3 regions of the Streptomyces sp. NPDC001373 genome follow, and region 3 is predicted to be linked to each of the others. Evidence: riboswitches for the same ligand, from Rfam matches in the RefSeq annotation. Region 3 holds a riboswitch; each other region holds the start of a gene.
What was found. A riboswitch is a leader RNA that binds a small molecule or an ion and turns the genes downstream of it on or off. The one in region 3 is predicted to bind cyclic di-AMP.
Positions count from the first base shown of each region.

Region 1 (9,563 bases), on a different contig from region 3:
GAACTTGACCGCGTGCTCGGCCCGTCTCTCCACCACCGCGAAGCTGCTTTTCAAGATCCTCACATCCACAGGACGGAAGTAGGAATGTCCGACAAGCGGCCGTCAAGTGATGGCCGATCTGCGGACAGCCGCGACGAACCGGCCATAAGGGATGGCCGGTAGCGAGCCGGGATACCGTCGACGGGTGCACGAGCAGACTCCCGACACCCCGCCCGCCCCCTCCGTCCCCCCGGCGCCGACCCTCTTCGACTGGGAGTTCGCCACCGACCCCTACCCCGCCTACGCATGGCTGCGCGAGCACTCCCCGGTGCACCGCGCTCAGCTCCCCAGCGGGGTCGAGGCCTGGCTGGTGACCCGGTACGCCGACGCCCGCCAGGCCCTCGCCGACCAGCGGCTGAGCAAGAACCCGGCGCACCACGCGGAGCCGGCGCACGCCAAGGGCAAGACCGGGATCCCCGGGGAGCGCAAGGCGGAGCTGATGACCCACCTGCTCAACATCGACCCGCCGGACCACACCCGGCTGCGCCGGCTGGTGTCGAAGGCCTTCACCCCGCGCCGTGTCGCCGAGTTCACCCCGCGCGTGCAGGAGCTGACCGACCACCTCATCGATCAGTTCGCGGGGAAGGGGGAGGCGGACCTCATCCACGAGTTCGCCTTTCCGCTCCCCATCTACGCCATCTGCGAGATGCTCGGCGTACCGCGCGAGGACCAGGACGACTTCCGCGACTGGGCCGGGATGATGATCCGCCACGGCGGCGGTCCGCGCGGCGGGGTCGCCCGGTCGGTGAAGCGGATGCGCACCTATCTCGGCGAACTGATCCACCGGAAGCGGGACGATTTGGGCGATGACCTCATCTCCGACCTGATCCGGGCGAGCGACCACGGCGACCACCTCACCGAGGCCGAGGCGACGGCGATGGCCTTCATCCTGCTCTTCGCCGGCTTCGAGACGACCGTGAACCTCATCGGCAACGGCGTCCACTCCCTCTTCATGAACCCCGGCCAGCGCGCCCTCCTCCAGGACTCCCTCGCGGCGGGCGAGACCGCCCTGCTGGAGACCGGGATCGAGGAGCTGCTGCGCTACGACGGCCCGGTGGAGCTGGCCACCTGGCGGTTCGCCACCCAGCCGCTGACCCTCGGCGGACAGGACATCGCCGTCGGTGACCCCGTCCTGGTGGTCCTCGCGGCGGCCGACCGCGACCCCGCGCGCTTCGCCGACCCGGACGCGCTCGACCTCTCCCGGAGTGACAATCAGCACCTTGGATACGGCCACGGGATCCACTACTGCCTGGGCGCCCCGCTCGCCCGCCTGGAGGGCCAGACGGCGCTCGCGACTTTGCTGAAGCGTCTGCCGGATCTGGAACTTGCCGTTCCCCCTACGGACCTGCGCTGGCGCGGCGGACTCATCATGCGAGGGCTGCGCACCCTCCCCGTCCGCTTCACAGTCCCGAACGTCTGAGGCGCGTGCGAAGCCCGACAGGGCCGCGGAACTGACCGGAATTCAGTCTTCGGCCCAACTTGTGACATCCGTTCGAAGGCGGCTAGGTTCTGCCGTTACCCCGCCGTTATACGAAAGGTGCAGGCACATGCTTCCCGGGAACGGCCGCCACAGACGACCCCGTCAGGTCCCCGCCATCGTCGTCACCGCCGGAGTCACCGGCTCCGCGCTGGCCCTGCCGCTGCTCGCCGCCACGGGCGCGAGCGCGGCCGACACCGCGACGTGGGACAAGGTCGCCGACTGCGAGAGCGGCGGCACGTGGAGCGCCAACTCGGGCGGCGGGACCTACGGCGGTCTCCAGTTCACCCTGGACCAGTGGAAGAACGCGGGCGGGCTCGAATTCGCCGAGCGCCCCGACCTGGCGAGCCGCTCGCAGCAGATAGCCGTCGCCGAGCGGGTCCTGGAGTCCCAGGGCCCCGAGGCGTGGTCGCTGTGCTCGGCCTCGGCCGGGCTGTCCAAGGGCGGGCCGAAGCCCGACGTGGACACGGGCAAGACCCCCGGGCCGGTCGCCCCCAGCCCGGTCCGGCCCGACTTCTCGGTGCCCGACACCGGCAAGGGCAAGTCCTCCACGGACTTCGGGGCGCCCACCCCGGCGCCCGGCGCGCCCGGCCCGAGCGTGCTGCCGGACTACCCGCTGGGTGCCACCAGCGGACTGCCCGTCATGCCGGAGCCGGACTACACCGTGCCGCCCACCCCGACCACCGGCCCCACCGTCCCGCCCACCGGTCCGGCGAACCCGGGCAACCCGGGCAACGGGAACGGTCAGGGCAACCAGAACGGCCAGGGCAACCAGGGCAACCAGGGCAATTCCAGCAACCAGGGCAACCAGGCCAATCCGGCGGCCCCGGGTGGCCCCGCCGCCCCGGTCGACCCGACGGCCCCTGCCACCCCGGGCGCCACGCCCTCCCCTTCGGCCACTCCCGCCCCCGGCGCGTCGGACGGCAACGGCAAGCACCGCGGCCCGGCCGCGATCGAGGTGCCCGCGGCCCCTGGCGCGGCGTCAGCCGCCGCCGGGGAGCCCGTGTACACCGTGAAGCCGGGCGACAGCCTCGCGGCCATCGCGGACGCCAACGGCCTCAAGGGGGGCTGGAGCGCCCTCTACAAGGCCAACGAGCAGGTCATCGGCACGGACGCGGACCTCATCAAGCCCGGCCAGAACCTGGATCTAAGCAAGAAACAGGGGTAGTTCGGGCACCCGATAAGAGGCGAATGTCTGTTATCGGCAAGTGAGACATGCATCTCTTCCGGACAACTGGCGTGTCTCATTCCGGAACTTCCGCAAACCCCGCTCCGACCTGCGCAAACGCACTCCCGAGGAAGGCAAGTAGGCCGGTTTCTCCCCAAAATCACACGTTGAACATCGGGGAGAGACCTGCCTACCTTCTGAGTCGCTCGCCACCGCGGGCTCCTTCGACCGCATCGCCGAATCCTGCCGGCGGCCGGAGGGAACAGTCGTCGCGCAAGCGCCGTTGGCAGGAGCGGGGGAACCAAGGTAGGCGCCGGGAAAGACCGTTGAGAGACGGTCCAAGTACCGGCTAGGGGTGAAGACGCGCAACTGCGCGGCCGGGCAACTCATCCGCCCGAACCCGACAGCTCACCTCGAAGGCGTCGGTGAGGAGAACTCCATGCTGCTTTCCGGCAAGGGCAAGCACCGCCGCGGCTCCAAGGCCGTCCGCATCGTCACGCTCGCCGGTGTCGCCGGTGTGGCCGTCGCCGCCCCGCTGATGGCCGCCGGCTCCGCCAGCGCCGCCACGGTCTCGGAGTGGGACAAGGTCGCCTCCTGCGAGTCCGGTGGCAACTGGTCCATCAACACCGGCAACGGCTACTACGGCGGCCTCCAGTTCTCCGCCTCCACGTGGGCCGCGTACGGCGGCAAGGCGTACGCCGCGCAGGCCAACCAGGCCAGCAAGTCGCAGCAGATAGCCATCGCCGAGAAGGTCCTCAAGGGCCAGGGCAAGGGCGCCTGGCCGTCCTGCGGCGTCGGCCTGTCCAACTCCGCCTACAACGGCGGCGGCTCGACCACCACCCCGGCCAAGCCGAAGCCGCAGACCAAGCCGGCCCCGGCCAAGCCCTCCACCCCGAAGGCCGACACCGAGACCAAGAGCACCGGCTCCGGTTCCGGCAACTGGACCCCCTCCAAGCCGGCCCCGTCGAAGCCGTCCGCCCCGAAGGGCGGCACCCCGGCGACCGGCAACGGCTCCTACACGGTCCGGGAGGGCGACACCCTCGGTACCATCGCCGATGCCAACGGCGTCAAGGGCGGCTGGGAGAAGCTCTTCGAGCTGAACAAGGACACGGTCAAGGACGCCGACCTCATCTTCCCGGGCCAGAAGCTGAAGCTCAGCTGAACTCCCGCGTAACACCCGCACGCCGGCCCCCGGGCCGGCGCGCGGATGAGCACCACCCCGGCACGGCCCGTGGCATCGACGCCCGGCGCGCATCCTTCTGCGCGCCGGGCGTCGTCATGTCCGGGCCGCGCCCGGGCACCGCACGACGGCCCGGGCCCCGCACGCCCGGGCCGCGCCCCCGCATGCCCGGCGCCGGGTCCCGGGCGCCCGCGCCGACGGGAGCGCATGGCGCGTCAGAGGCCCGTCGCAGCTCCACTTTTCAGGGGCCCTATGTCCCGGAAGGCGGGTATTCGGCCCCTTTTTCGTCCCAGGACCCGGGCGGTCGGCTGGCCGACCGCCCGGAGCCGGTTAGGCTCTAGTCGGCGAGGCCGTCCCAGGCCCCACGCCACCGCACACCCAGCGTCACATCCCAGAAGGAGATGCTCGTGCCGTCCATCGACGTCGTCGTAGCCCGGGAAATCCTGGACTCCCGAGGCAACCCCACGGTCGAGGTCGAGGTGGGCCTCGACGACGGCAGCACCGGCCGTGCTGCCGTTCCGTCCGGCGCCTCCACCGGTGCCTTCGAGGCCATCGAGCTCCGTGACGGTGACCCCAACCGTTACATGGGCAAGGGTGTCGAGAAGGCCGTCCTCGCGGTCATCGAGCAGATCGGCCCGGAGCTCGTCGGTTACGACGCCACCGAGCAGCGCCTGATCGACCAGGCCATGTTCGACCTCGACGCCACCGACAACAAGGGCTCCCTCGGCGCCAACGCCATCCTCGGCGTCTCCCTCGCCGTCGCGCACGCCGCGTCGGAGGCCTCGGACCTCCCGCTCTTCCGCTACCTCGGCGGTCCGAACGCGCACCTGCTGCCCGTTCCGATGATGAACATCCTCAACGGTGGGTCGCACGCCGACTCCAACGTGGACATCCAGGAGTTCATGATCGCCCCCATCGGCGCGGAGTCCTTCTCCGAGGCGCTGCGCTGGGGTGCCGAGGTCTACCACACCCTCAAGAAGGTCCTGCACGCCAAGGGCCTGTCCACCGGCCTGGGCGACGAGGGCGGCTTCGCCCCGAACCTGGAGTCCAACCGCGCCGCGCTCGACCTCATCATCGAGGCCATCAAGCAGGCCGGCTACACCCCGGGCAAGGACATCGCGCTCGCGCTCGACGTCGCCGCGTCCGAGTTCTACAAGGACGGCAAGTACGAGTTCGAGGGCCAGTCCCGCTCGGCCGCCGAGATGACGGACTACTACGCCGAGCTCGTCGAGGCGTACCCGCTCGTCTCCATCGAGGACCCGCTGTTCGAGGACGACTGGGCCGGCTGGAAGACCATCACCGACCGCCTGGGCTCCAAGGTCCAGATCGTCGGCGACGACCTCTTCGTCACCAACCCCGAGCGCCTGGCCCGCGGTATCGAGGAGGGCTCCGCGAACGCCCTGCTCGTCAAGGTGAACCAGATCGGTTCGCTGACCGAGACCCTCGACGCCGTCGAGATGGCCCAGCGCAACGGCTTCAAGTGCATGATGTCCCACCGCTCCGGCGAGACCGAGGACGTCACCATCGCCGACCTCGCCGTCGCGGTGAACTGCGGCCAGATCAAGACCGGCGCCCCGGCCCGCTCGGACCGCGTCGCCAAGTACAACCAGCTGCTGCGCATCGAGGAGATCCTCGACGACGCCGCGGTGTACGCCGGGCGCAGCGCCTTCCCGCGCTTCAAGGGCTGAGTCCTCGCCTGGCCTCCCTACGTCCCCGCACTCGGTCCCGTACCGTGTGCGGGGACGTATTGCGTAGCGCGCACCAGGGGAGGCGGATCAATGGCCGGGAACCGGGATCGGTTCTCCACCTTCTCCACGGCGACCAGGCTCCGGCAGCTCGGCGAGCGGACCGCGGCCCACGTCTACCGCTCGCAGTCCCGCCGGCAGGTGCGCCGCAGCCGGCTCACCGGCCGGGCGGCGCTGCTGGTGCTCGTCCTCTGTACGCTGGTCGTCGCCCTCGCGTATCCGATGCGCCAGTACGTGTCCCAGCGCTCGGAGATCGCGGAACAGCAGCGGGCGGCCGCCACCGCGCGCAAGCGCCTCGAACAGCTCCGCGACGAGAAGGCGCGCTGGCAGGACCCCGCCTACGCGGAGCAGCAGGCGCGCAGGCACCTGCACTTCCTGCGCCCGGGGGAGGTCGGCTACATCATGACCGACCCCGGGGCCGCGGCCGCGGAGCACCGCCGCGGAGGCCAGGGCGGGTCCGACCGCCCCTGGTACTCCAACGTCTGGGACGGCGTCGACAAGGCCGACCGCCCCGGCGACTGAACCACCCTCAAGACCGTCACGTACGAACGAACGAAGAGACTTCCTCCAGGCATGCAGACGCCCCCGCCCCAGACCGACCGGACCGAGCCGACCGACGCCGACATCGAGGCGTTCCAGCAGCAGCTCGGCCGCCCGCCCCGCGGGCTGCGCGCCATCGCGCACCGCTGCCCCTGCGGCCAGCCGGACGTCGTCGAGACGGCCCCGCGCCTCCCCGACGGCACCCCCTTCCCGACGCTGTACTACCTCACCTGCCCGCGCGCGGCCTCCGCGATCGGCACGCTGGAGGCCAACGGCGTGATGAAGGAGATGCAGGCCCGCCTGGCCGAGGACCCGGAGCTCGCCGCCGCGTACCGCAGGGCGCACGAGGACTACATCGAGCGCCGCGACGCCATCGAGGTGCTCCAGGGCTTCCCCAGCGCCGGCGGCATGCCGGACCGGGTGAAGTGCCTGCACGTGCTGGTCGGCCACTCGCTGGCGGCCGGCCCCGGGGTGAACCCGTTCGGTGACGAGGCCCTGGCGATGCTGCCGGAGTGGTGGGCCAAGGGCGCCTGCGTCACCCCGTGCGGGGAGAAGAAGGACGCGGAGCAGCAGGAGGAGTCCGCATGACCCGGGTCGCGGGCATCGACTGCGGTACGAACTCCATCCGCCTCCTCGTCGCCGACTGCGACCCGGCCACCGGCGAGCTGGTCGAGCTCGACCGCCGGATGACCATCGTCCGGCTGGGCCAGGGCGTGGACCGGACCGGCCGGCTGGCCCCGGAGGCGCTGGAGCGCACCTTCGCGGCCTGCCGCGAGTACGCCGCGGTGATCAAGGAGCTGGGTGCGGAGCGGATCCGTTTCGTGGCCACCTCCGCCTCGCGCGACGCGGAGAACCGCGAGGACTTCGTCCGGGGCGTGCTGGACATCCTGGGCGTGGAGCCCGAGGTGATCTCCGGCGAGCAGGAGGCGGAGTTCTCCTTCACCGGCGCCACCAAGGAGCTGACCGGCACCGCGCACCTGGAGAAGCCGTTCCTGGTGGTGGACATCGGCGGCGGCTCGACGGAGTTCGTCGTGGGCGAGGAGCACGTGCGCGCCGCCCGCTCGGTCGACGTGGGCTGCGTCCGGATGACCGAGCGCCACCTGGTGGTGGACGGCGAGGTCACCGACCCGCCGAACGCCGCGCAGATCGCCGCCATGCGCGCCGACATCGAGGCGGCCCTGGACGTGGCCGCCGCCACGGTCCCGCTGGGCGAGGCGCGCACCCTGGTGGGCCTGGCGGGCTCGGTGACCACGGTCGCCGCGATCGCCCTGGGTCTGGAGCGGTACGAGTCCGAGCGGATCCACCACTCCCGGATCTCCTACGAGCAGGTCCGCGAGATCAGCGGGCGGATGCTGACTGCGACCCACGCCGAGCGCGCGGCGATCCCGGTGATGCACCCGGGCCGGGTCGACGTGATCGGCGCCGGCGCCCTCGTCCTCCTCGCGATCATGGAGCGCACCGGCGCCACCGAGGTCGTGGTCTCCGAGCACGACATCCTGGACGGCATCGCCTGGTCCGCGGCCTGAGCGGTCCACCGGCGGGGATGTACGCGGGGGCGTCCGGGTCCGGTCCGGGTCCGGACGCCCCCTCCAGCCGTTCGAGGCCGTTTCTGCGGCGGTCGTCGTCCGGGTCTGTGGCCGAATATCGCGTTCCACCCGATGAGTGGCTGGTGGGGCGGGTGAGCACGCCCGGTGCGGGAGCAGTGCGAGGGCAGTGCGAGGGCTCCCGGGAGGCCGAAAGGGCCCTCCTGCGCACCAGGTTCGTGAAGTTCTTCACAAGGAAAAAGGGCCACCGGCGTCAACAAGAGGGCCCTTCGAGGGGTTCTTGAGGGTCGCAGGGCCGTTTCAGCACCTGTTTGTGCGATGCGCGGACGCCACGGGTTTCGTATCAGAGGTAAGGACGAAACCCAGTGGTCCAGTCCGGTTGAGGCCTTGGAGGCCAGTTCAGGGCGGGTGAACAACGAATCCCGTTACACCGTGGTTCCCGTTGCGTGCCATGATCTGGGTCACGCGGGGCGCGCAGTGTAGCAGAGGTCTCCCAGCTCCTTGTGAAGGGGCTCACGAGCATCACCCCTTGGGGTGCTGGATACTCATCTCATGAGCACCACGGAGCGTCCCAGGATCCTCGTTGTAGGAGGTGGGTACGTAGGCCTGTACGCAGCCAAGCGCATCATGAAGAAGATGCGCTACGGCGAGGCGACCGTCACGGTCGTCGACCCGCGCTCGTACATGACCTACCAGCCCTTCCTCCCCGAAGTGGCCGCAGGCAGCATCTCGCCTCGGCACGTCGTCGTCCCGCTGCGACGCGTGCTGCCCAAGGCTGAGGTTCTCACCGGCCGGGTCACCACCATCGACCAGGACCGCAAGGTCGCCGTCGTCACGCCGCTCGTCGGCGAGGCGTACGAGCTGCCCTTCGACTACCTGGTGATCGCGCTCGGCGCCGTCTCGCGCACCTTCCCGATCCCCGGCCTGGCCGAACAGGGCATCGGCATGAAGGGCGTCGAGGAGGGCATCGGCCTGCGCAACCACGTCCTCGAGCAGCTCGACAAGGCGGAGTCCACGACGGACGAGAACGTCCGCCGCAAGGCCCTCACCTTCGTCTTCGTCGGCGGCGGCTTCGCCGGCGCCGAGACGATCGGCGAGGTCGAGGACATGGCCCGCGACGCCGCGAAGTACTACTCCACGATCAAGCGCGAGGACATGCGCTTCATCCTGGTCGACGCGGCCGACAAGATCCTTCCCGAGGTCGGGCCCAAGCTCGGCACCTGGGGCAAGGAGCACCTCGAGTCGCGCGGCATCGAGATCTACCTCAACACGTCCATGGACTCCTGCGTGGACGGCCACGTGGTGCTGAAGAACGGCCTCGAGGTCGACTCCAACACCATCGTGTGGACCGCGGGCGTCAAGCCGAACCCGGCGCTGGCCCGCTACGGCCTGCCGCTCGGCCCGCGCGGCCACGTGGACACCGCCCCGACCCTCCAGGTCCAGGGCACCGACTACATCTGGGCCGCCGGCGACAACGCCCAGGTCCCGGACGTCGCCTCCCGCAAGGCCGGCGTCGAGAACGCCTGGTGCCCGCCGAACGCCCAGCACGCGCTGCGCCAGGCGAAGGTCCTCGGCGACAACGTGGTCTCCGGCATGCGGGGCTTCCCGCAGAAGGAGTACGAGCACTCCAACAAGGGTGCGGTGGCGGGCCTCGGCCTCCACAAGGGCGTGGCGATGATCGTCATGGGCAAGATGAAGATCAAGCTCAAGGGCCGTCTCGCCTGGTACATGCACCGTGGCTACCACGGCATGGCCATGCCGACCTGGAACCGCAAGATCCGCGTCTTCGCGGACTGGACCCTCGGCATGTTCCTCAAGCGCGAGGTCGTCGCCCTCGGCGCCCTGGAGACCCCGCGCGAGGAGTTCTACG
Region 1 covers NZ_JBIAWQ010000013.1:93,615-103,177, forward strand. The annotation lists gene ACFY15_RS26500 (globin domain-containing protein) at 1-63, opposite strand, end outside; gene ACFY15_RS26505 (cytochrome P450) at 185-1,459, shown strand; gene ACFY15_RS26510 (transglycosylase family protein) at 1,587-2,684, shown strand; cyclic di-AMP (ydaO/yuaA leader) riboswitch at 2,953-3,121, shown strand; gene ACFY15_RS26515 (transglycosylase family protein) at 3,124-3,846, shown strand; gene eno (phosphopyruvate hydratase) at 4,266-5,552, shown strand; gene ACFY15_RS26525 (septum formation initiator family protein) at 5,643-6,131, shown strand; gene ACFY15_RS26530 (DUF501 domain-containing protein) at 6,183-6,737, shown strand; gene ACFY15_RS26535 (exopolyphosphatase) at 6,734-7,675, shown strand; gene ACFY15_RS26540 (NAD(P)/FAD-dependent oxidoreductase) at 8,246-9,563, shown strand, end outside.
Region 1: it holds a riboswitch for cyclic di-AMP, as region 3 does, so the genes downstream of both, ACFY15_RS26515 (transglycosylase family protein) here and ACFY15_RS19825 (M23 family metallopeptidase) in region 3, are expected to answer to the same signal.

Region 2 (9,563 bases), on a different contig from region 3:
CCTACCCCGACGTCGACGACACGGCCGAGGTCATCCTCGCCCTGCGCCGCATCCACCACCCCGAGCCGGCGAGGGTCGAGGCGGCCGTCGCGCGCGGCACCTCCTGGACGCTCGGCATGCAGTCCAAGGACGGCGCCTGGGCCGCCTTCGACGCCGACAACACCAGCACCCTCCCCAACCGGCTGCCCTTCTGCGACTTCGGGGAGGTCATCGACCCGCCCTCGGCCGACGTCACCGCCCACGTCGTCGAGATGCTCGCCGCGGAGGGGAAGGCCGCCGACCCGCGCGCCCGGCGCGGCATCGCCTGGCTGCTGGCCGAACAGGAGGAGGACGGCAGCTGGTTCGGCCGCTGGGGCACCAACTACGTCTACGGGACCGGGTCGGTGGTTCCCGCCCTCACCGCCGCCGGGATCGACCCCGGCCACCCCGCCGTCCGGCGGGCCGTCCGCTGGCTGGAGTCCGTGCAGAACGAGGACGGCGGCTGGGGCGAGGACCAGCGCTCCTACCAGGACCGCTCCTGGGCCGGGAAGGGCACCTCCACGGCCTCCCAGACCGCGTGGGCGCTGATGGCCCTGCTCGCGGCGGGGGAGCGGGACGGCGAGGCCGTCCGGCGGGGGCTCGCCCACCTGGTGGAGACCCAGCGCGCCGACGGCACCTGGGACGAGCCGTACTTCACCGGCACCGGCTTCCCCTGGGACTTCTCCATCAACTACCACCTCTACCGCCAGGTGTTCCCGCTCACCGCCCTGGGCAGGTACCTGTACGGGGAGCCCTTCGGCCAGGCCGCCACCCGGCGCACCGGCCGGCCCCCGGCCGCCGCCCGGGTCCCGGCCGAGGAGGCCTGATGCCCGCCCGGGCGGCCCCGCCCGCGACGCCGCTGCTGATCGCCTGCGCCCTGCGCATCGAGCGGGCGGCCCTCGGCGGCGCGGGCCGCTCCGCCGGCGCGGCGGTGCTGCGGACCGGCATGGGCCCCCGCGCCGCGGACCGGGCCGTGGCCCGGGCCCTGGAGCGCCCCGGGATGGAACGGGCCGCCGTCCTGGCCACCGGCTTCTGCGCCGGCCTGGTCCCCGGTATGAACCCCGGGGACCTCGTGGTCGCCGAGGAGACCCGCGACCCCCGGGGGGCGGTCGCCTGCACCGGCACCGCCCTGCTCGCCGAGGCACTGGCCCGCGCCGTCCCCGGGCGGACCGTGCACACCGGCACACTGACCGGAGCCGACCACGTCGTCCGAGGCCAGGAGCGTGACCGGCTGCGCGCCGCCGGCGGCGTCGCGGTCGACATGGAGTCGGCAGCCACCCTGTGGACCGCCTCGCGGGCGGGCCTCCCCGTTGCCGCCGTCCGGGTGATCGTGGACGCTCCGGAGCACGAGCTCGTCCGTATCGGCACGGTGCGCGGTGGAATATCTGCCTTCCGTGTATTGCGTTCTGTACTACCCGCTTTCCATGAATGGCACCGTTCGTTGCTGATTCCCAGGAGGTGAACCAGATGGCCATGCCGTTGCGACAGTCCATCAGGGTCGGGACCTATCTTCTCGAACAGAAGCTCCGCAAGCGTGAGAAGTTCCCGCTGATCGTCGAGCTGGAGCCGCTCTACGCCTGCAACCTGGCCTGCGAGGGGTGCGGGAAGATCCAGCACCCGGCCGGGGTGCTCAAGCAGCGCATGCCCGTCGCCCAGGCGGTCGGCGCCGTCCTGGAGTCCGGCGCGCCGATGGTGTCCATCGCGGGTGGCGAGCCCCTGATGCACCCCCAGATCGACGAGATCGTGCGGCAGCTGGTGGCCCGGCGGAAGTACGTCTTCCTCTGCACCAACGCCCTGCTGCTCCGCAAGAAGATCGAGAAGTTCACCCCGTCCCCCTACTTCGCCTTCGCCGTGCACATCGACGGGCTGCGCGAACGCCACGACGAGTCCGTGGCCAAGGAAGGGGTCTTCGACGAGGCCGTCGCCGCCATCAAGGAGGCCAAGCGGCGCGGATTCCGGGTGACCACCAACTCCACCTTCTTCAACACCGACACCCCGCAGACCGTCATCGAGGTGCTGAACTACCTCAATGACGACCTCCAGGTCGACGAGATGATGATCTCGCCCGCCTATGCCTACGAAAAGGCCCCCGACCAGGAGCACTTCCTGGGCGTCGAACAGACCCGCGAACTGTTCAGGAAGGCCTTCGCCGGGGGAAACCGGCGCCGCTGGCGGCTCAACCACTCCCCGCTCTTCCTGGACTTCCTGGAAGGGAAGGCCGATTTCCCCTGCACGGCCTGGGCCATTCCGAATTACTCCCTCTTCGGCTGGCAGCGCCCCTGCTATCTGATGAGCGACGGACACGTGCCCACGTACCGGGAACTGGTGAACGACACCGACTGGAGCAAGTACGGCCGCGGAAAGGACCCGCGCTGCGCCAACTGCATGGCGCACTGCGGCTACGAGCCCACCGCCGTCCTCGCGACCATGGGCTCCCTCAAGGAGTCCCTGCGCGCCGCCCGCGAGACCGTCGCCGGCAACCGGGACGCGTCGGCATGACGGCGCCGCAGGCAGGAGCGGCGGCGGGCGCGGGCGGGGGTTTCGACCTCGCCGCGCTGCTGGCCGAGCGCGGCGCGGAACGCTACGAGCTGCACGCCCGCCACCTCAACCACCAGCTGCCCCGCATGCTGCGCACCATCGGCTTCGACAAGGTCTACGTCCGCGCCGAGGGCGCCCACTTCTGGGACGCCGAGGGCAACGACTACCTCGACATGCTCGCCGGCTTCGGGGTGATGGGCCTGGGCCGCCACCACCCCGTGGTCCGCCGGGCCCTGCACGAGGTCCTGGACGCCCAGCTCGCCGACCTGACCCGCTTCGACTGCCAGCCGCTGCCCGGGCTGCTGGCGGAGAAGCTGCTCTCCCACAGCCCCCACCTGGACCGGGTCTTCTTCGGCAACAGCGGCACCGAGGCGGTCGAGACCGCCCTGAAGTTCGCCCGCTACGCCACCGGCCGGCCCAGGATCCTCTACTGCGACCACGCCTTCCACGGGCTCACCACGGGCTCCCTGTCGGTCAACGGGGAGGGCGGCTTCCGCGACGGCTTCGCCCCGCTGCTGCCGGACACGAGGATCGCGCTGGGGGACCTCGGCGCCCTGGAGCGCGAGCTGCGCCGCGGCGACGTGGCCGCCTTCGTCGTCGAGCCGATCCAGGGCAAGGGCGTGCACGCCGCCCCGCCGGGATTCCTGCGCGCGGCCCAGGAGCTCCTGCACCGGCACAAGGCGCTCCTGATCGCCGACGAGGTGCAGACCGGCCTCGGCCGGACCGGGGACTTCTACGCGTACCAGAACGAACCGGGCGTGGAACCGGACCTGGTGTGCGTGGCCAAGGCCCTCTCCGGCGGCTACGTGCCCGTCGGCGCGACCCTGGGCAAGGACTGGATCTTCCGGCGCGTCTACTCGTCCATGGACCGGGTGCTCGTGCACTCCGCGAGCTTCGGCTCCAACGCCCAGGCGATGGCCGCGGGGCTGGCGGTCCTCCACGTCATGGAGGACGAGGGGGTCGTGGCCAACGCCCGCGCCATGGGCGACCTGCTGCGCGGGCGGCTGGCCGCGCTCGTCGGCGAGTACGAGATGCTGCACGAGGTGCGGGGCCGCGGGCTGATGATCGGCATCGAGTTCGGCCGGCCGTCCTCGCTGGGGCTGCGCAGCCGCTGGACGATGCTCCAGGCGGCCCGCAAGGGGCTGTTCGCGCAGATGGTCGTGGTCCCGCTGCTGAACCGGCACCGGATCCTCACCCAGGTCTCGGGGGACCACCTGGAGGTCATCAAGCTCATTCCGCCGCTGATCGTGGACGAGGCGGACGTGGACCGGTTCGTCGGTGCCTTCCGGGAGGTCATGGACGAGGCGCACGGCGGCGGCTCGCTGATGTGGGACTTCGGCCGGACTCTGGTGAAGCAGGCCGTGGCGGACCGCTAGCCGTGCGGCCCCCGGGCCGGGCGCGGCGGTCTTGCCGCCGTGCCCGGCCCCGGGGCGCGGGTCAGTCCAGCAACCGGTCCCGCAGCCGCTCCCGCGTCGCCGGGGCGAGTCCGAGGCCCTCGGCGAGGTAGCGCTCGATCCCGCCCCAGTGCGTGTCGATGGTCTCGTAGGCGGCCACCAGGTACTCGGCGCGGGCGTCGAACAGCGGCGCCAGCAGCTCGGTCACCTCGGGGGAGCGGGTCTCGGGCGTGTCGTCGGCGCGCTGCAGCCGGTAGCGGTTGTGCGGGGCGTTCGACTCCAGGTAGTCCGCCACGATCGCCTCGCGGTCGACCCCGAGCGCGAGCAGGATGACGGCGATCGACAGACCCGCCCGGTCCTTGCCCGCCGCGCAGTGCAGCAGGGCCGGCACGCTGTCCTTGGCGAGCGCGTGCAGCACCCGTCCGTGCTCGGCGGTGCGGTCGCGGATCATCTCGCGGTACGACTCAGCCATGCGGGCGGCCGCCCTGCCCCCGCCCAGGAGGTCGCGGAGCCGGTCGAGGCCCCCTTCGCGGACCGTCTTCCAGAACCGTCCGCCGTCGGCCGGGTCCGAGAGGGGGATGTTCACGTTGCGCACGCCCGGCAGTGCCACGTCCGGGCCCTCCGTGGCCTGGTCGGCGCCGTTGCGGAAGTCGAAGACCGTGTGCAGGCCCAGCGAGGCGAGGAACTCCACATCGTTTTCAGTGGCATGTGCCAGATGTCCGCTTCGGTACAGTCGTCCCGACCTGACCCTCCGTCCGTCCATGGTCGGCAAACCGCCCACATCGCGGAAATTGCGCACTCCGGTCATCCCGGGCGTGCGCTCGTCCCGTGCCGGGAGGTCCTGAGGTATCTGCTGGGTCACGTGTTCTCCTTCGCGTGGTGCCGTGTGTCCGAATTGCTCTGGTTGGAACCAACTTGCCGTAGGTGGAAGCGAGATCGGGCCGAACTCCGTGAGCCAGATCATACGGTGACCGAGCGTGCCTGATCGCGAAATCCGAATTCCTTTGCCGGGGCGGCCGTTGCGGGTCCGGAATGGACGCAGGGTGACCGGAATTCCGTTGATCCCTCATACCTGCTATTGCGTCAGGGAATTCGCGGCTTGTTGGCCGCCGTCCCACTGGATTACCTTCGCGAGCGATCCGGGTGGACCGCCTCGTCCTGCCGCCTCCCGGAAACCGCACCCGACCAACCACGCACGCGGCAGGAGCGGGGGAACCGCGCAGGACGCCGTCCCGGATCCATTCCGGTACGGCTCGGGGTGAAGCCGTGCCGGTGATCCGCTTTGCGGACGTACCCGTACGGCCGGACATCTCCAGTCCGAACCCGACAGCTCACCTCGCAGGCGCCGGAGAGGAATTCACCATGCCCGGAAAGGGTAAGCACCGCCGTCCGAAGTCCCGTTCCATATCCCGGCGGATCGCCTTCGCCGGGACGGGCGGCGCGGCCCTCGCGCTGCCGCTCATGGGTGCCGCCGGCGCCCACGCGGCCGCCCCGGCCGCCGTGGCCCCGGCCGCGGCGCCCGCCCAGGCCCCGGCGGCGTTCCGGGCGGCCGTGCCCGCCGCCGCGCCCGCCGTCTACACGGTCGTGCCGGGCGACTGCCTCTCCGCCATCGCCGCCGAGCGCGGTCTGTCCGGCGGCTGGGAGCGGCTGTACGCCGACAACCGCGAGGCCGTCGGCGAGGACCCCTCCCTCATCCACCCGGGCCTGCGCCTGACCCTCGACGGGCAGGGCGCGGCCCCCGCCGCGAAGGCGCCTGAGGCGCCGGCCGAGGAGTCCTCCAGCGGTGCTCCGGCGGCCGGCGAGGCCGCGGCCGACACCGCTCCGTCCGACGGCGCCGCCGCCGGATCGGGCACGGAAGCCGCCGCCGGCGCCGCCGGGCTGAAGGGCTCCGCCGCCCCGTCTCGCGGAATGAAGCAGTCCGCGCCCGCCGCGCAGTCCGCGCCCGCGAGCGCCGCCGGGTTCGTCGCCCCCGTCAGCGGCGGCATCTCCACCCAGTACCGCACGCCCGGCGCCATGTGGTCCTCCGGCTACCACACCGGCGTCGACTTCATCGCGAGCACCGGCACCACCGTCCGGGCCGTCGGCGCGGGCACCGTGGTTTCCGCAGGCTGGGGAGGCGCGTACGGCAACGAGGTCGTCATCCGGCACGCGGACGGCAAGTACTCCCAGTACGGCCACCTCTCCCAGCTGAACGTCTCGACGGGGCAGACCGTCACCGCCGGCCAGACCATCGGGCTCTCCGGCGCCACCGGCAACGTGACCGGTCCGCACCTCCACTTCGAGATCCGCACGGGCCCGTCCTACGGCTCCGACATCGACCCGCTGGCCTACCTCCGCTCCAAGGGCGTCGCCATCTGACGACCCCCGCGGCGGAGCGCCGACGCGCACGGGCCGGGACCCGAGGGGGGGTCCCGGCCCCGTGTGTACTTATTCCTTATCCCCCGCGTGGTATAGATCACGGTCCGTCAACCCCTCATTACGTTGGCGTAGGTTGGCGGCGGGGGTGAAGGATGGGTTCCCGTGGCAGCGACGAAGACGACACTCAAGACCATCGGCTCGTACGCGGCGATCGGGGACAGCTTCACCGAAGGCGTGGGGGACCCGGGACCCGGGGATTCGTATCTCGGCTGGGCGGACCGCCTCGCCGTGCTCCTGGCGGATCAGCGCGACGAGCACGACTTCCGGTACGCGAACCTGGCGGTACGGGGCAAAGTACTCGACCAGATCGTGGAGGAGCAGGTTCCCCGGGCCAAGGAACTGGCACCCGACCTCGTCTCCTTCTGTGCGGGCGGCAACGACATCATCCGGCCCGGCAGCGACCCCGACGACGTGGCGGCCCGGTTCGAGGCGGCCGTGGCCGACCTCACCGGCGCCGTCGGCCTCGTCATGATCACCACCGGCTTCGACACCCGGGGCGTGCCGGTCCTCAAGCACCTGCGGGGCAAGATCGCGACGTACAACGTCCATGTGCGCGCCATCGCCGACCGCTACGGCTGCCCGGTGCTCGACCTGTGGTCGCTGAAGACCGTACAGGACCGCCGCGCCTGGGACGTCGACCGCCTCCACCTCTCGCCGGAGGGCCACACCCGCGTCGCGCTGCGCGCCGCGCAGGTCCTGGGCTACGAGGTCCCGGCCGACCCGGACCAGCCCTGGCCGCCGGCCGCGCCGCGCGGCTCCGTGGACGTCACCCGCGACAACATCCAGTGGGCCCGCGAGCACCTCGTGCCCTGGATCGGGCGCCGGCTGCGCGGGGAGTCCTCCGGCGACAACGTCGAGGCCAAGCGCCCGGACCTGCTCCCGCTGTAGCCCGCACGCCGCGTCCCGGCACCCTGCCGGGCCCGCCACGGGTCCCCCTCGCGGGGCCCGCCGCAGGCCCGGGCGGGCCGCCGGGACGCGGCCGGGCGGAATCCTGGGAAGCCGGTGCGCGTTGGGATGGTCGGGGCGTACGCCCGTCCCACCCGCCCGCACTACCCAGGAGGCGCCTTGACCGGCTCCCTTCCCCTGCGTCCCCGGCTGCGCGCCCTGCGGCCCGAAGCCTTCGGCGCGGACCCGTCCGGCGCGCGGCTTGAGCGCATCCTGCGCTCGCCCAACTTCGCCGACGGCGTCTTCCAGAACCCGGTGGGGGCCCGGACCAGGCCTTCCGGCTCGATGCTGGAGTTCGCCAGGATCTACTTCCACAAGGAGCAGCGGATCCGGCGCAACCCCGGCGCGCCGATCCCCGTCTACCCCACCACCCTCGCCGAGCTGGCCAAGCCCCCCGTCGGCGGGCTGCGCCTCACCTGGATGGGGCACTCCAGCGTGCTCGCCGAGATCGACGGCCGCCGGGTCCTCTTCGACCCGGTCTGGGGCGAGCGATGCTCCCCCTTCCCCTTCGCCGGGCCCAAGCGCCTGCATCCCGTACCGGTGCCGCTGGCCTCGCTCGGCGAGATCGACGTCGTGGTCATCTCCCACGACCACTACGACCATCTGGACCTGCCCACCATCAAGGCGCTGGCCGGCACCGACACGGTCTTCGCCGTCCCGCTGGGCGTCGGCGCGCACCTGGAGCGGTGGGGCGTGCCGGCGAGCCGGCTGCGCGAGCTGGACTGGAACGAGTCCACCGAGGTCGCCGGCCTCTCGCTCACGGCCACCCCGGCCCGTCACTTCTGCGGACGCGGCCTGCGCAACCAGCAGTTCACCCTGTGGGCCTCGTGGGTGGTCGCGGGCGATGAGCACCGGATCTTCCACAGCGGGGACACCGGCTACTTCCCCGGATTCAAGGAGATCGGTGCCGAGCACGGCCCCTTCGACGCCACGATGATCCAGATCGGTGCCTACTCGGAGTACTGGCCCGACATCCACATGACGCCCGAGGAGGGCATGCGGGCCCACCTCGACCTCCAGGGGGGCGTCCCGGCCGGCACCATGCTGCCGATCCACTGGGGCACCTTCAACCTGGCCCCGCACCCGTGGGACGAGCCCGGCGAGGGCACCGTCGCCGCCGCCGGCGCGGCCGGGGCGGCCGTCGCCCTGCCGATCCCGGGCCGGCCCTTCGAGCCGGGCGCGGCCGACGCCCCGGCCGAGGCCTGGTGGCGTCCCTTCGTCGCGAGCGCCGCGATCCCCGCCGCCGGCCCGGCCCCCGCCGCGACGGGCGCAGCCGAGCCCGCCCCGGCGCTCTCGGCCGGACTGGGCGAGCCGGAGGCGGTGGGCTCCTAGAACGAGGCCGTGGCCCCCGGAATCCGGGAGCGCGTACGCTCCGACCTGCACGGGCGTACGCGCTCCCGGCGCATTCGGGCTGTCGTGCGAGCGCTCCATCGGGAGCGGGAAGCACCCCCGCCAAGTTCCCCAACTGGGCAACGGCCGCGGGAGCGTGCGGTCTAGCGTGGGTATCCGGTGATCAACACCGGGCCCCGGGAACTGGAACCGGGGGCCGGGCCCCACGTACCGAGGACGCCGATGTCCGGACTCCGCGCCGCCCGCCACGCCCCGTCGAGACACGCCGCCACGGGCCCCGGCCGGCAGATAGGCCCCCAACTGGTCCGCGCCGCCGTCCTGCCCACGCTCGCCGCCGGGCTAAGCGGCACCGCCGCGGTGATCTTCACCCTGCAGCTGGGCGGGGGAGCCGGGGAGCGCGACGCGCGGCTGTGGCCGGTGCTCGCGGGCTGCGCCCTGCTGGCCGTGGGGGCCCTGGCCGCCGCCCTGCTGGGCGCCCGGCGCGGCGCCAAGGCCGTCCGGGACCGGTGCGAGGCGCTGCGGCGCTCCAGCATGCGCGGCCGACAGGAGCTGCGCACGGCCGCCGAGCGCCTGGAACGGGGGGAGCGGCCGGGGCGTCCCGTCCGGGCGGGCCGGGGAGCCCCGCCGCCGGAGGCCGGTCCGGCCGGGGTGGACGAGTTCTGGCTGCTCGCGCAGGAGCTGCGCGGCGCCCGCGAGGAGGCGCACGGGACGCTCCTGCGGCTCGCGGCGCCGGCCGCGCCGAGTGACAGCGACCGCAAGGTCGAGGTCTTCGTCAACCTCGCGCGCCGCCTTCAGTCGCTGGTGCACCGCGAGATCTCGCTCCTCGACGAGCTGGAGGACACGGTCGAGGACCCCGACCTGCTCAAGCAGCTCTTCCACGTCGACCACCTCGCCACCCGC
Region 2 covers NZ_JBIAWQ010000005.1:272,742-282,304, forward strand. The annotation lists gene shc (squalene--hopene cyclase) at 1-845, shown strand, start outside; gene ACFY15_RS14550 (1-hydroxy-2-methyl-2-butenyl 4-diphosphate reductase) at 845-1,480, shown strand; gene hpnH (adenosyl-hopene transferase HpnH) at 1,486-2,517, shown strand; gene ACFY15_RS14560 (aspartate aminotransferase family protein) at 2,514-3,932, shown strand; gene ACFY15_RS14565 (tyrosine-protein phosphatase) at 3,994-4,812, opposite strand; cyclic di-AMP (ydaO/yuaA leader) riboswitch at 5,123-5,308, shown strand; gene ACFY15_RS14570 (peptidoglycan DD-metalloendopeptidase family protein) at 5,313-6,308, shown strand; gene ACFY15_RS14575 (SGNH/GDSL hydrolase family protein) at 6,471-7,256, shown strand; gene ACFY15_RS14580 (MBL fold metallo-hydrolase) at 7,434-8,645, shown strand; gene ACFY15_RS14585 (ATP-binding protein) at 8,886-9,563, shown strand, end outside.
Region 2: it holds a riboswitch for cyclic di-AMP, as region 3 does, so the genes downstream of both, ACFY15_RS14570 (peptidoglycan DD-metalloendopeptidase family protein) here and ACFY15_RS19825 (M23 family metallopeptidase) in region 3, are expected to answer to the same signal.

Region 3 (9,563 bases):
GACAACCACGAGAACCTGAAGGGCATCACCATGGCAGAGCGCCGCGTCAACGTCGGGTGGGCCGAGGGCCTGCACGCTCGTCCCGCCTCGATCTTCGTCCGCGCGACGACCGCTTCCGGCGTCCCCGTGACCATCGCGAAGGCGGGCGGCGACCCCGTCAACGCCGCTTCCATGCTGGCAGTCCTGGGCCTGGGCGCCCAGGGCGGCGAGGAGATCGTCCTCGCGTCCGAGGCCGACGGCGCGGAGGTCGCGCTGGACCGCCTCGCGAAGCTGGTCGCGGAGGGCCTGGAGGAGCTCCCCGAGACGGTCTGATCCCTTCGTCTCCATCCGAAGCCGCGGTCCCGCCGTTCCGGGGGCCGCGGCTTCGTGCCGTTCCGGGGGCCGCGGCTTCGTGCCGTTCCGGCGGCCCGGCCAGCACCTGCGCGGAGCGGCCCCGGCCCCGGCCCCGGCCCCGGCCCCGGCCCCGACCCCGGCGAATAACCGCTCCGCCGGAAATACGTATCGATGGCATCCGCGCAGCCGGAATTGGCCGGAACGCACCGGCGCGGCCGAAAGGGAATTCCACGGCGGATCCCTTTTCTACGCACCCGGTGTTAATTCCGGCCCCCTGCCGTGTTTACGGCGCGTTGCAAAGTCCTCGCCTTCGGCCGGAACGCGCCCGACGCCCGCTCCGCATGCAGCGCGGCCAGCGCGCGGGCCCGTTCCGCGTCCCCCCGCGCGACCGCGTCCACGAGCGCCCCGTGCTCCGCCCAGGAGTCCACCGGCCGCACCGGCGCCCCCACGTCGTACATCCAGGCGATCTTGCGCCGGGTCTGCGTCACCAGCGCGATCAGCCCGGGGCTGCCGGACGCCTGGGACAGGGTTTCGTGGAACCAGCTCCCCAGCGCCCGCAGATCCTCCCCCTGCGCCCTCCTGGCCCGCTCCTGACCCAGCCGCACCAGCCCCCGCAGCACCTTCAGGTGCGCCTCGGTGCGCCGCCGGGCCGCGCGGGAGGCGGCCAGCGGCTCCAGGAGCATCCGCAGCTCCAGCAGATCGGCCGCCTCCTGCTCGCTCGGCTCCGCGACGCAGGCCCCCGCGTGCCGCCGCGTGGTGACGAACCCCTCGGACTCCAGCGTGCGCAGCGCCTCGCGCACCGGCACGCGCGAGACCCCGTACCGGCGGGCCAGCACCTCCTCGGTCAGCCGGCCGCCCGGCCCGAAGAAACCGGAGACGATGTCGTCACGAATGGCTGTGCACACCGCGTGCGCCGGAATACGCAAGGCCGGACCTCCGCTGGGTTTCGTTCCGATCGAACGTGCTGCGACTGCGACTCTATTGCAACACGTGAGGATTTCCGAGAAAGCCCGGAAATCGGGAACGATTAAGCGCGCGGAACGGCGGAACCGGCGGAACCGGCGGAACCGGCGGAACAAAGAAGGCCCCGGCTCGGGGAGCCGGGGCCTTCTTCGAAGAGGGGCGGGGTCAGATACCGACACCGTGCTGGCGCAGGTAGGCCAGGGGGTTGATGTCCGTGCCGTACGTGGCGCCGGTGCGGGCCTCGAAGTGCAGGTGCGGGCCGCTGGAGTTGCCGGTGGAGCCCGACAGGCCGATCTGCTGGCCCGCTGAGACCGTCTGGCCGACCGAGACGCTCAGCGAGTCCATGTGCCCGTACTGGGTGTAGGTGCCGTCGTTGTGGCGGATCACGACGTTGTTGCCGTAGGCGCCGCCCCAGCCGGCCTCGACGATGGTGCCCGCGCCCACCGCGTGGACGACGGTGCCCTCGTCGGCGTGGAAGTCGATGCCGGTGTGGCTGCCGGAGGACCACATGCCGCCGCCCGCGCCGTACTGGGTGCTGACGTAGGAGCCGGTGATCGGGGCCACGAAGGTGTTGAGGCGCTTGCGGGCCTCTTCCTCGGCGGCCTTCTCGGCAGCCTCGCGCTCGGACTTCTCCTTGGCCTCGGCGGTGCGCTTCGCCTCGGCGGCGCGCGTCTTGGCGTCGGCCTCGGCCTGCGCCTGGGCCGCGACGGCCTCGGCGGCGCTCTGCTGGGTCTCGGCCTGGGTCTCGATGTCGTCCTGGAGGCCGTCGGCGACGACGACGGCGTTCAGCGCGCCGGTGTCCTCGAGGGACGGGCCGCCGTGGGAGTCGGCGGCGAAGGCCGGGGCCGCCAGGGTGCCCACCACGCCCGTGGTGGCGAGGGCGGCTATGCCGGCGTAACCGGCGGTCTTGCGGCTCAGACGGCTCGAACCACGGTGCTTACCGGAACCGGCTGCACGACTGCCAAACGCCATGGCGGGGGTGATCCTTTCCTTCCCTCTCGCCTACCGGGTTAGCTGACGGGTTCGGAGCAGGAAGGTCTCCTACGGGCCCCCTCTGACGAGGCGGTCCGATTCACCCCAGGGACTGATGTGGGTCCCCGGCTCCCCAGGCTCGCGCCTGACGGGGACTCGGCGATCGCTGCCCGGTGCCGCGGGTGCGGCTGGCACAAGTGACGGACAGCACGCCTGACGCTAGGCGGATCATCAGTCAATCGCCAAACAGACGCGCGGATTTGTTGCGTACGCCACACCGCATACCTGAAACCACACCATCAAACGGACAAAGGGGGCCCGGTGGATGCTCCACCGGGCCCCCTCGAAAACAGGCCGACCGCCGGTCATTTGCCGGTCGGCCTCCGGTCAGTTGGCGACGACCGTGACCTCACCGATGCCGAGGGCCAGGACCGGCTCCTCGATCTGCGCCGCGTCGCCCACGAGGATCGTGACCAGCCGGTCCACCGGGAAGGCGCTGACGACCGCCGAAGTGGCCTCCGCCGTACCGGTTTCGGCCAGCCGCGCGTACAGCCGCGCCTGGTAGTCGTCCGGCAGCTCCTGCTCGACCTGGTCGGCCAGGGTCCCGGCGACCGAGGCGGCCGTCTCGAACTTCAGCGGGGCCACGCCCACCAGGTTCTGCACCGCCACGTCCCGCTCGGCGTCCGTCAGGCCCTCGGCGGCGAGGGTGCGCAGCACCTGCCACAGGTCCTCCAGCGCCGGACCGGTGTTGGGGGTGTCCACCGAGCCGCTGATGGCGAGCATCGAGGCGCCCTTGCCGTCGGCCGTGGAGCGCAGCACCTGGCCGAAGGCGCGCACGCCGTACGTGTAGCCCTTCTCCTCGCGCAGCACCTTGTCCAGGCGGGAGGTCAGGGTGCCGCCGAGGCAGTACGTGCCCAGGACCTGCGGCGCCCAGACGATGTCGTGCCGGTCCGGGCCGATCCGGCCGATCAGCAGCTGCGTCTGGACCGCGCCGGGCCGGTCCACGATGATCACGCGGCCCGTGTCGTCGGCCGTCACCGGCGGCACCGGCCGGGGCGCGGCGGTGCCGCCCGTCCAGGCGCCCAGGGTGTCGGCGAGGACGGCGTCCAGGTCGGTGCCGGTCAGGTCGCCGACGACCACCGCGGTGGTGGTGGAGGGGCGCACGTGGGCCTCGTAGAAGGCGCGGACGGCAGCGGCGTCGATCCGCGCGACCGTCTCCTCGGTGCCCTGGCGCGGGCGGGACATGCGCAGCGTGGCCGGGAAGAGCTCCTTGGAGAGCTCCTTGGCGGCGCGGCGCTGCGGGTTGGCCTGCTCGTGCGGGATCTCGTCCAGCCGGTTGCGCACCAGCCGGGCGACCTCGCCGTCGTCGAAGGCCGGCGCGCGCAGCGCCTCGGCGAGCAGCCCGAGCGCCTTGGGCAGGCGGGAGGCCGGGACCTCCAGGGAGACGCGCAGACCGGGGTGGTCGGCATGGGCGTCGAGGGTGGCGCCGCAGCGCTCCAGCTCGGCCGCGAACTCCTCGGCGGAGTGCTTGTCGGTGCCCTCCGACAGGGCACGGGCCATGATCGTGGCCACCCCGTCGAGGCCGTCGGGCTCGGCGTCGAGCGGGGCCGCGATGTTGACCTCGACCGCGACGACCCGCTGGCCGGGGCGGTGGCAGCGCAGCAGGGTCAGGCCGTTGCCGAGGGTGGAGCGCTCGGGGGCGGGGAAGGCCCACGGCGTGGGCTCGCCGGCCTGGGGCTGCGGGTGGAAGTCCATCGTGACGGCTGCGGTGTCGCTCACTGCTCCGCCCCCTCGTTCTCGTCGCTCTCGTCGTTCTCTTCGGCGCCGGTCAGCGGCTCGTAGACCAGGACCGCGCGGTTGTCGGGGCGCAGCCGGGCGGCGGCCACGGCCTGCACCTCCTCGGCGGTGACGTCCAGGACGCGCTGGACGGCCGTCAGCGCCAGCTGCGGGTCGCCGAACAGCACCGCGAAGCGGCACAGTTCGTCGGCGCGGCCGGCGACGGTGCCCAGCCGGTCCAGCCATTCGCGCTCGAGCTGCGCCTGGGCGCGCTCCATCTCGTCGGCCGTGGGGCCCTCGGCGGCGAACCGGGCGAGCTCCTCGTCCACGGCCGCCTCGATGGCGGGCACCTCGACGCCGCTGGAGGTCTTGACGTCCAGCCAGCCCATGGAGGGCGCGCCGGCCAGGCGCAGCAGGCCGAAGCCGGCCGCGACGGCGCTCTGGTCGCGGCGGACCAGGCGGTTGTGCAGGCGCGACGACTCCCCGCCGCCGAGGATCGTCAGCGCCACGTCGGCGGCGTCGCACTCACGGGTGCCGTCGTGCGGGAGGCGGTAGGCGGCCATCAGCGCACGGGCCGGGACCTCCTCCACGATCTCCTCGCGGAGCTGCCCGCCCATGGTCTCGGGCAGGGTGCCGTCGCGGGGCGGCTGCTTGCCGTCGTGCGCCGGGATGCTGCCGAAGTACTTCTCGACCCAGGCGAGGATGCGCTCGGGGTCGATGTCGCCCACGACCGACAGGACGGCGTTGTTGGGCGCGTAGTACGTGCGGAAGAAGGTCCGGGCGTCCTCGAGGGAGGCGGCGTCCAGGTCGGCCATGGAGCCGATCGGGGTGTGGTGGTACGGGTGGCCGTCGGGGTAGCAGAGGGCCGTCAGCCGCTCGAAGGCCGTACCGTACGGGACGTTGTCGTAGCGCTGGCGGCGCTCGTTCTTGACGACGTCGCGCTGGTTCTCCATGGACTCCTCGTCCAGGGCGGCGAGCAGCGAGCCCATGCGGTCCGCCTCCAGCCACAGGGCGAGCTCCAGCTGGTGGGCCGGCATCGTCTCGAAGTAGTTGGTGCGCTCGAAGCTCGTGGTGCCGTTCAGCGAGCCTCCGGCACCCTGGACGAGCTCGAAGTGCCCGTTGCCCGGTACGCTCGCCGAGCCCTGGAACATCAGGTGCTCGAAGAGGTGAGCCAGACCGGTCCGCCCCTTGACTTCGTGCCGGGAGCCGACGTCGTACCAGAGGCAGACGGCGGCGACCGGGGTGAGGTGGTCCTCGGACAGCACCACGCGCAGGCCGTTGGCCAGCCGGTGCTCGGTCGCTGTCAGGCCGCCGGAGCCGGCCTGAGCTGTGGCCGTGTGACCCATGGGCATGTGGTCCCTTCGATCGCGATGCAGAGATTCCCTATCGACCTGCCACTGTATGCAAGCGCGCAGGTGCACGGAGAAGTTCCCATCCCTCACTCCCCCGAGGACTCTCCCCCAGCTACCGCTGGGAGGGGGCCCCCATCCAGGGGGTACCCCAGGGTCGGAGTCGGCGTTGTCGGTGGTTCGGGCCACAATGGTCGGCGGCGACCCCGTCGCACACCCCCGCCCGCACACCCCCCGATCTTGGTTAGGAGCGCCGCAGCGATGGCCCGCCGCAGCACGAAGACCCCGCCGCCGGAGGATTTCGAGGAGAAGATCCTCGACATCGACGTCGTCGACGAAATGCAGGGCTCCTTCCTCGAGTACGCGTACTCGGTGATCTACTCCCGGGCCCTGCCGGACGCCAGGGACGGCATGAAGCCCGTGCACCGGCGCATCGTCTACCAGATGAACGAAATGGGCCTGCGCCCCGACCGCGGGTACGTGAAGTGCGCCCGCGTCGTCGGCGAGGTCATGGGCAAGCTCCACCCGCACGGAGACCAGTCGATCTACGACGCCCTCGTGCGCATGGCCCAGCCCTTCTCGATGCGGCTGCCGCTGGTCGACGGCCACGGCAACTTCGGCTCGCTCGGCAACGACGACCCGCCGGCCGCGATGCGCTACACCGAGTGCAAGATGGCCGACGCCACGTCGCTGATGACGGAGTCGATCGACGAGGACACCGTCGACTTCGCCGCCAACTACGACGGCCAGGAGCGCGAGCCCGTCACCCTCCCCGCCGCCTACCCGAACCTGCTGGTCAACGGCACGTCCGGGATCGCGGTCGGCATGGCCACCAACATGCCCCCGCACAACCTGGGCGAGGTCGTCGCGGCCGCCCGCCACCTGATCCGGTACCCGGACGCGGACCTGGAGGCGCTGATGCGCTTCGTGCCGGGTCCCGACCTGCCCACCGGCGGGCGCATCGTGGGCCTCTCCGGCATCAAGGACGCCTACGAGAACGGCCGCGGCACGTTCAGAATCCGCGCCACGGTGTCCGTGGAGGACGTGACGCCGCGCCGCAAGGGCCTGGTCGTCACCGAACTGCCCTTCACGGTCGGCCCCGAGAAGGTCATCGCGAAGATCAAGGACCTGGTCGGCTCGAAGAAGCTCCAGGGCATCGCCGACGTCAAGGACCTCACCGACCGCGCGCACGGCCTGCGCCTGGTCATCGAGATCAAGAACGGCTTCCACCCGGAGGCCGTGCTGGAGCAGCTGTACAAGCTGACGCCGATGGAGGAGTCCTTCGGCATCAACAACGTCGCGCTGGTCGACGGGCAGCCGCTGACGCTGGGCCTCAAGGAGCTGCTGGAGGTCTACCTCGACCACCGCTTCGAGGTCGTGCGCCGGCGCAGCGAGTTCCGCCGCGGCAAGCGGCGCGACCGGCTGCACCTGGTCGAGGGCCTGCTGGTGGCCCTGGTCGACATCGACGAGGCCATCCGCCTGATCCGCGACAGCGACAACTCGGCGCAGGCCAAGGAGCGCCTGATGGAGCGCTTCTCGCTGAGCGAGGTCCAGACCCAGTACATCCTGGACACCCCGCTGCGCCGGCTCACCCGCTTCGACCGGATCGAGCTGGAGTCCGAGCGCGACCGGCTGACCGGCGAGATCGAGGAGCTGACCCGGATCCTGGACTCGGACGCCGAGCTGCGCAAGCTGGTCTCCTCGGAACTGGCCGCGGTCGCCAAGAAGTTCGGCACCCCGCGGCGTACGGTGCTGCTGGAGTCGGCGGGCACGGCTGTGGCCGCGGTGCCGCTGGAGGTCGCGGACGACCCCTGCCGGGTGCTGCTGTCGTCCACGGGCCTGCTGGCCCGTACGGCCAACGCCGATCCGCTGCCGATCGACGAGGGCTCCGCCCGCGCCAAGCACGACCTGGTCGTCTCGCAGGTGGCGGCGACCGCCCGGGCCGACGTGGGCGTGGTGACCTCGTACGGCCGCCTGCTGCGGCTCTCGGTGATCGACCTGCCGCAGCTGCCGGACACGCACGCCGCACCGAGCCTGGCGGGCGGGGCCCCGGTCTCGGAGTTCGTCTCCGGGCTGGAGGCCGACGAGACGGTGGTCTGCCTGACCTCGCTGGACGAGTCCTCGCAGGGCCTGGCCCTGGGCACCGAGCAGGGCGTGGTCAAGCGGGTCGTGCCGGACTACCCGGCGAACAAGGACGAGCTGGAGGTCATCACCCTCAAGGAGGGCGACCGGATCGTCGGCGCGGTCGAACTGCGCACGGGTGAGGAGGACCTGGTCTTCATCACCGACGACGCGCAGCTGCTGCGCTACCCGGCCGGGCAGGTGCGCCCCCAGGGCCGCCCGGCGGGCGGTATGGCGGGCATCAAGCTCTCCGGGAACGCCAAGGTGATCCACTTCTCGGCGGTCGACCCGGCCCGGGACGCCCAGGTGTTCACGGTGGCGGGCGCGCAGGGGACGCTCGACGGCGCCCCGGCCTCGGGCAAGCTGACCCCGTTCGACCAGTACCCGCGCAAGGGCCGCGCGACCGGCGGCGTGCGCTGCCAGCGGTTCCTCAAGGGCGAGGACCTGCTGGTGCTGGCCTGGGCGGGCAACGCCCCGGCCCGCGCGGCCGCCGCGAACGGCGACCCGGCCGCGCTCCCGGCCCCGGACCCGCGCCGCGACGGCTCGGGCGCGGCACTCCCGGCCGTGGTCGCGGTGCTGGCGGGGGCGGCACTGTAGGACCGTACGGCGGCGTTCGGGTGGTGCGACCCTGGGGACGTACCACCCGAATGCCGACTAGTGTTTTCCTTCCTGGCGTTGGTGGGGGGAGTACACAGCTGATGAGTCGTCGGGCGGGCGGAGTGATCGGGGACTGGGCCGAGGCCCAGCGTCGGCAGCAGCAGACACAGCTGATCCAGCAGCGGGAGGCCGAGCGCCGCGAGCGTGCCTACGAGCGGGACGCGAACCGCAGCCACCGGCAGTACCGCGAGGCCGAGGCCGCGCGCCGCACCGCCGAGATCGACGCCGAGGTGGAGGCCCTCAAGCGACTGCTGGTCGCGGGGTGCGGGGCGCCGGCGTTCCGGATGTCCTCCCTGGTGCGGCCCGAACGGCTGGAGCCCTTCGACCCCGGGGCGCTCGGGCAGCCCGTGCCGATGCCCCGCATCGAGGAGTTCCGGCAGCAGGGCAGCGGCTGGCCGCCCGGCTCGCACCAGCGGGCACAGGCGGAGCGGGAGGCGCACGACCGGTACACCGCCGCCTGGCAGGCGGCGAACGCCGCGGAGGCGCAGCGACGGCAGCAGCTGGCGGCGTACCGCCTGCAGTACGACCGGTGGGCCGAGGAGCAGCTCGCCGGCACGCGTGCCCACAACAGCGGCCTGGCCGCCCTGGCGGATGCCCTGCGCGCGGGCGGCGCCGACGCCGTGGTGGAGTACTTCTCGGCCGCTCTGTACGCCTCGACGGCCTGGCCCGAGGCACTGCCCCGCCAGGTGTCGGCCGCCTACGACCCGGCAGCCCGACAGCTGGTGCTGGACTGGGAACTGCCCGGGTTCGCGGTGGTGCCGGAGGCCAGGTCGGTGCAGTACCTGCCGAGCACGGACCAGGACAGGATCAGGCCCCGTCCCGTCACGGAACGCCGCGCCCTGTACCGGGACCTGCTGGCGCAGTGCATGCTGCTGGTGGTGCGGGAGCTGTACGCGGCGGACGAGTTCGGCGTCCTGGACTCGGTCGTCGTCAACGGGTTCGTGGACTGCCACGACCCCGCCACCGGGCAGGAGGCGAGGTTCGTCCTGTCCACCGTGCCGGCGGGGCGGAGCGCCTTCGCCGGGCTGCGGCTGGAGCAGGTCAGCGCGGTGGACTGCCTGGTGTCGGGGCTGGGCGGGCAGTTGTCGGCGCGCCCCGACCAGCTGACGGAGGTACGTCCGGGGCGTCGGCCCGACGAGGTCGGTGACGTCGTCAGCCATGGGGGGCACACCGGAGGCGACGAGGACGAGCCGGACCTCTTCACCATGGATCCGATCGTCTTCGAGAACCTGGTCGCCGAGCTGTTCCGGGCGATGGGCATGGAGGCGGTGACGACGCAGCGGTCGGGTGACGGCGGGGTGGACGTCGAGGCGCTGGACCCGGCCCCGATCCGGGGCGGGCGGATCGTGGTGCAGGTCAAGCGCTACCGCAACACCGTGCCGCCGACGGCGG
Region 3 covers NZ_JBIAWQ010000008.1:108,960-118,522, reverse strand. The annotation lists gene ACFY15_RS19835 (HPr family phosphocarrier protein) at 31-312, shown strand; gene ACFY15_RS19830 (GntR family transcriptional regulator) at 594-1,259, opposite strand; gene ACFY15_RS19825 (M23 family metallopeptidase) at 1,462-2,268, opposite strand; cyclic di-AMP (ydaO/yuaA leader) riboswitch at 2,281-2,440, opposite strand; gene ACFY15_RS19820 (M16 family metallopeptidase) at 2,656-4,023, opposite strand; gene ACFY15_RS19815 (M16 family metallopeptidase) at 4,044-5,390, opposite strand; gene ACFY15_RS19810 (DNA topoisomerase (ATP-hydrolyzing) subunit A) at 5,655-8,111, shown strand; gene ACFY15_RS19805 (restriction endonuclease) at 8,213-9,563, shown strand, end outside.